One region of the Paenibacillus sp. N3/727 genome, then DNA from elsewhere that is predicted to be linked to it. Evidence: riboswitches for the same ligand, from Rfam matches in the RefSeq annotation. Region 1 holds a riboswitch; the other holds the start of a gene.
The links. Region 1 has a riboswitch for FMN ahead of MNQ98_RS06310 (DMT family transporter). Riboswitches for the same ligand answer to the same signal wherever they lie in the genome.
Positions count from the first base shown of each region.

Region 1 (3,166 bases):
CGCTGTATGCCTATTTTGACAATATTGAACATGTCTATGAAGAGCTGCTTCGGTTGGAGGATGAAGAAGATGCTTTGTCTTTTCAAATCGAAGATGGCACACAGACGTACTGGAAGCAGCTGACTGAATGGCTCCTAACGCAGCAGAAGGGGATGGAAGCTGGAGAGCCATCGCTTGCCTTGGCTAATGCCGAGTACTTTCTGTCGTTACATTATCGCTCGGATTCAGGAAACGAGAGTTACATGAACATGCGTTACCAGAGACTAATTGAGGTATTAACTTTATTTTTTCAAAAAGGAGTTTTGCAAGGCGAATTTAACCCAAGTGTGCCCATTGCTCATATTGCCCGCTATCTTATTTCATGTATGGATGGAATCGTACTTAATACCACTCGTCTGGGTCATGAAATAACAAAGGTAGATGAACAGATGGAAATGCTAGTGTTTTCTTTAAAGTCCATGTTGTTCCGGGACGGATATAAGGGAGATTGAACATATTAGGAAGGAGAATAAGCAATGCTATTTGAATCTGCTAGAATTAAATTCCGTAAGATGACAACGAATGATGTGCAGATGTACAACCAATGGAGAAATGACCTTGAGGTCATGACAACGACCAGTCCTTCACTGGATTTGTATACTGAGGAAAATACGCACGAATTTGTCAGCCATGTTATTTTGGGATCTGACACTTCCAAAAGCTATATCATCCTGGACAAGCAATGCGATCGGTCGGTTGGCATCATTTCTCTCATTCAGCTGGATTACAAAAATCGCAATGCAGAATGTATTATCGATATTGGCGAAAAAGACTACTGGGGCAAGGGCTACGGAACCGAGGCGCTCCGATTGCTGCTGGATTATGCATTTTTGGAGCTGAATTTGCATAGGGTCTCTTTAAGGGTGTTCTCATTTAATCAAAAAGCGATACACTTATATGAAAAAATAGGGTTCAAGCATGAAGGGGCTTCCCGGCAAGCGATCTTCCGGGACGGTACGTGGGGCGACATTGTCCAGATGGGGATTCTTCAGCATGAGTATGTGACAGCTAGATAAATGCATTGTAAAGCAGGCATGTTCGCATGTCTGCTTTTTATTGTTATACAACCTTTTAAAGAGAGAAAGATTTGGTGATGTAGACGGAGACGGAATCAGTGAGAACATGAACATACAGGAGGTAGGCGAAGAACAAGCTCTGACCAATCGCCAAAAAGTTGTCAAATGGTATATTGATGAGGTGTATAAACGGTGGAGTCAGACCGATTATTCGGAGCTTGATTATTTAAAAGAGACCTATCGACCGTAGTGTTGTAAATAGAGAATTTTTTATGGTTGTAACTTATCAACATATACTATATAATTCTCAGTAACAAACTTATGATATGAAATTATCATGATTTTCTGCAAAAAAATGTATTTACATGAAACTATTCGTGTTATAATTTCAGTGTGATCTTTGTATCAGCGAATTGTCCTAAATTTTAGTATCATAAGTTCAAGTTAATCATGCATTACAAAATATAATAAATGAATATGGATCTTCGGGGTAAGGTGAAATTCCTAACCGGCGGTGATGGTGCGTTACTTGTGAACGTGCTTCAGCCCGCGACTCGCTGTTTCGAGATTGAGATGGCGACTGACTTGGTGTAATTCCAAGGCCGACGGTATAGTCCGGATGGGAGAAGATCAAACATGAGTTTGTCGCGGGCTTTTTTAAGCTTTCGGCAGGCTTATTTGGTCAGCCCCCGTATCTTTCGACATAGTCGATTACGGGGGCTTTCTGCTGGTAAGACTCCGTATTCAGGACAGGAGACAGCAAGATGGAAAATGTTAGCTCAAGTGTTAAGGTGCAGCCGACCTCAACGGCGAAAGGGAAAAGCAGCTTTAAAGGTGGATTTTGGCTGGTTGTATTGGGAGCGGCTCTGTGGGGTGTAGATCCCCTGTTCCGGATCATTCTTCTGAAGAATATGACTTCCTCTCAGATCGTACTGCTTGAACATGTTATTATATCTCTTATCGCGATACCGGTTATCTGGAAAAACCGTCACGAGTTCAAGAGTCTCGGTTGGCGGCATGTCGGCGCGCTGCTCTTCATATCATGGGGCGGCTCGGGTATAGCGACCATCCTGTTTACGATGGGACTGACGAGCGGGAACCTGAACGCCGTGCTATTACTGCAGAAGCTACAACCGTTATTTGCCATTATTCTGGCTAGTCTGTTACTTAAGGAAAAGCTTCCACGTCATTTTTCGGTTCTCTTTATTTTGGCACTTGGCGGTACGTATTTACTCACCTTCGGATTCACGCTTCCGATTGGCCATTGGAGCGAGTTTATACAGGTCGGAAGTCTGCTCTCACTCGGTGCTGCTGCACTGTGGGGCGGATCGACAGTGATGGGACGCTTGATGGTCGGTCAGATGAAATATGAGACGGTCACGTCTCTGCGGTTTGTTCTGGCTCTTCCACTGCTCAGCGTCATTACATGGAGTGAAGGAGCAGCATGGAATTTGCCGGCTGCCGGAACAACGGACTTTGCCGCGGTTATGCTTAATCTGATCGGTCAAGCACTGCTGCCGGGTTTGCTTAGTCTGCTAGTGTATTACAAAGGACTTACGACAACGAAAGCGTCGGTAGCGACGCTTGGGGAGCTGAGCTTCCCAATGGTAGGGGTGCTGATTAACTGGATCGTGTTCCGCGAGGTTATCACTTACGCCCAAATTACGGGCTTCCTGCTGATCTGGTTCGCACTGTTTATGATCTCCAGACAATCAGATTCCAGCTCTCTGGCGGGAGAGCAGGGATAAGAATATTTGTATGAACAAGCTGTCGAGGCAACTCGGCAGCTTTTTTTAAGAGAGAAGTACAAACTTCGGAGCAAACGGCATCCTTGTCTCGCAAAGAAAAACTACAACCAATGGGTGGTTTACTTGTTCTCTTTCTTCCCGCAAATTAATTGATCGAGCATGTATCGTCACTTTAGCAGCTTGATCTCATCTGGTGTCACCAAATACGTATAGATCGTTTCCATTTGCGGCCCTTCTCCGTTTTCCGGCTCACAGTTTTGTTTCACCGTCACAATATAACCCGTCCCGGGCTGCTGTGTGTCTGTAATCGTATTGAACGTCTGGAGGCTGTTACCGCATTGCGGTACGAGCTTCAGCACCTTT
Region 1 covers NZ_CP093336.1:1,428,444-1,431,609, forward strand. The annotation lists gene MNQ98_RS06295 (TetR/AcrR family transcriptional regulator) at 1-491, shown strand, start outside; gene MNQ98_RS06300 (GNAT family N-acetyltransferase) at 516-1,055, shown strand; gene MNQ98_RS06305 (DUF4855 domain-containing protein) at 1,096-1,305, shown strand; FMN riboswitch at 1,533-1,690, shown strand; gene MNQ98_RS06310 (DMT family transporter) at 1,820-2,803, shown strand; gene MNQ98_RS06315 (hypothetical protein) at 2,971-3,166, opposite strand, start outside.

Region 2 (3,166 bases), 990 kb from region 1:
TAGATTATCTTATATGAGATGAGATACCCAAACAAGTTTAAATGAATGGGATATATAGGAAAATAAAAATGCTTGGAGACGGATGGTTTCCTTTTGACAAAGAATCAATCGCACAGTGTCATAGTTGTTACAATGGGGTTAGTAATCGTTGTAAGTATTGTAATGAATTAGTTGACAGGATAGGTTGAGCGTCAGTTTGAAAAATCATTAGAAGCTCGTGGTAGAGATAATGAGAAGTCTAATGAGCAAGTTTGATAGATTTGAATCGCCGTATCCAAGAGTAGAACTAACTGGAAGAAAAAAACATATGAGTTGCTTAATAACCCACCTTTTCATGTAATTAGAATCGGCAAATTGATTAGGGTTAGTAAAGAGGTTTTCATCAATTGGCTTGAAGGAAAATAAATACATAAGAACGAGCATGCGTATTTACGCTTGCTTTTTTTGTTTTTGAGTGATAATTTAATAAGCATTAAGATAGTTGACTGAGGGAAAAGTAATTCCTTCCTTTTAGTAAATCGGTAGGAAATCATGCATAACTACGGATAACTAAAGGAAATAAGAGTCATATATCTTATCGTAATCTTATTCTGGAATCCCTTAATGTATCAACGTATAAGGAACGTTAGAGCACTAAAGACAACATTGGGGACCAGCACAACAAAATAGGTTTTTAAGTTAGATCCTTCGGGGCAGGGTGAAATTCCCTACCGGCGGTGATGGACGTGGTGAAGAAGCGTAGAGCCTATGTAAAAGCTTATCACTGCGGACTTAGTCCGTGACCCGGATATACGTAAGTATATGCGGTGGACCTGGTGTAAATCCGGGACCGACAGTATAGTCTGGATGGGAGAAGGAGAGAAGGCGAATTATCGCTTATTTTTGCGGTATAGTCTGATAGGAACAGTAATAATTGATATGTGCAGGTTTTCACAAAGTATGTGCAACCAATGGTATTGCCTTTTGAGCAGTACAGTTGATGCTCTTCTTTGGTTATAACCAGCATGTCTTGTTTATTTCTGTCCATACTATACATTTATTCTCCCAATTAAATCAAAGCCCTGTTTGGATTATATGATCCGGACAGGGCTTTTTTGTGCAGAACGGACAACATCCCGAACAGGAATGTTGAACCCGGTTCGACCTGACTGCTTGTCAGTGCGAAACTTCGATGTGAGGGGAGGCGAATATTGTTGATGGATATGATGAATGATGAATTTTATATGTCACTGGCACTGGAAATGGCAGAGCGGGCTCAAGGACAGACGGGTATCAATCCGGTAGTTGGGTGTGTCATTGTGAAAGATGGCAAGCTTATCGGGATGGGTACTCATCTGGAAAGAGGTGCTCCTCATGCCGAAGTGTATGCACTCCAAATGGCGGGAGCCAAAGCTTCTGGTAGTACGGTTTACGTAACACTAGAGCCATGCAGTCATTTCGGTAAGACGCCTCCATGCAGTGAAAGGTTGATCGCGGAAGGTGTCAAGCGGGTCGTTATTGCGAGTAAAGATCCCAACCCTCTTGTTGCAGGCAAGGGAATTGAAATCCTGCAAGGTGCTGGAATCCAGGTAGATACAGGGATTCTGAGCGAGCGTTCCCGCAAGCTGAACGCGCCGTTTATGAAGTATATAACGACAGGCAGGCCCTATGTCACGCTGAAAACGGCAAGCACATTGGATGGCAAAATCGCTTCCAAAACCGGTGATAGCAAATGGATATCTAATGAAGGAGCCAGAGATAGGGTTCATACTCTCCGGCATCGGCATCAAGCGATTATGGTCGGTGTATCTACCGTCATAACAGATGATCCGGAGCTTACGACTCGTTTGCCGGTTGAGGGACTGAATCCGACTCGAATTGTGGTGGACTCCAAGCTGAGAATTCCGCTCAGGAGCAAAATGCTTCATGACGGGGCAGCTCCAACACTAATTTTAACAACAGGGCAGGGGGATCCAAAGAAACGGGAGGCACTCCAAGAAATAGGAGTTGAAGTGATTTCCTGCGGCGAAGGTCCCCGGGTAGACTTAACGCTTGCAATGGACCTATTAGGTCAGAAGGAGATCGGCTCTATCCTGCTGGAGGGTGGCGGCACTCTGAACGGATCCATGCTTGAAGAAAGGCTTGTGGATAAGGTGGTCCTTTTTATGGCTCCAAAGATTGTCGGCGGCTTGGGTGCCCCATCAAACTTCATGTTTAGTGGGGTGGAGCAGATGAGCGATGCCATCACATTGAACGATGTTGAATTCGAACAACTGGGTGATAATTTGTGCATCACTGGAACACCGGTCTGGTCCGAATCCGTAAATTGAGCTGATACAAAAAAACGGACACAATCCAGAAAGGAGGAGGCTTATGTTCACAGGACTTGTGGAAGAGATCGGTGAAATGCGCCAGATCGGTCGCAAAGGCGAAGCTATGGTGCTTAGCATATCGGCATTACGTATAATGGATGATTTAAAGCTTGGCGACAGTGTCGCGGTCAACGGGGTATGTTTAACCGCAACAACGATCGGTAAGAGCATGTTTACGGTGGACGTTATGCCGGAAACATACCGTAGCACCAATCTCAAGGAGCTTCAAGGAGGAAGCAAGGTGAATCTGGAGCGGGCAATGGCTGCTGGAGCCAGATTCGGAGGCCATATCGTCCAGGGTCATGTTGACGGCACTGGGATGATCCGGAGCGTTCATTCCGATCAAAATGCGGTTGTCTATGAGATTGCTCCTTCGAACTTGGATCTGTTTAAGTACATCTTACCTAAAGGCTCGGTCACTCTGGACGGAATCAGCCTGACGGTCGTTAAAGTTAATGATTCTACCTTCACTGTTTCGATTATTCCTCATACGCTTGCCGAAACGGTGTTGGCATACAAAAAAGCTGGCGATACGGTGAATATAGAAAACGACATCTTAGGCAAATATGTTGACCATCTGCTTCATTACGGCTCTCAAGGGGCTGCCAGCAAAACATCAAGCAGTGGAATCAGTCATGATTACCTGTCAGAGCATGGTTTTGCTTAGTTAAGCCTTACTACATCTCCATGAAAATGAAGGAGGAACAGCAATGGATGACCGATTTGAATTCAGTGCGATAGAAGAAGCGATATACGATTTAATGAGAGGTAAAGTCGTTATTGTTGTAGATGACGAGGACCGGGAGAATGAAGGG
Region 2 covers NZ_CP093336.1:2,421,884-2,425,049, forward strand. The annotation lists FMN riboswitch at 680-862, shown strand; gene ribD (bifunctional diaminohydroxyphosphoribosylaminopyrimidine deaminase/5-amino-6-(5-phosphoribosylamino)uracil reductase RibD) at 1,197-2,309, shown strand; gene ribE (riboflavin synthase) at 2,353-3,018, shown strand; gene MNQ98_RS10855 (bifunctional 3,4-dihydroxy-2-butanone-4-phosphate synthase/GTP cyclohydrolase II) at 3,062-3,166, shown strand, end outside.
Region 2: linked by a shared signal. The riboswitch ahead of ribD (bifunctional diaminohydroxyphosphoribosylaminopyrimidine deaminase/5-amino-6-(5-phosphoribosylamino)uracil reductase RibD) and the one ahead of MNQ98_RS06310 (DMT family transporter) in region 1 are both predicted to bind FMN.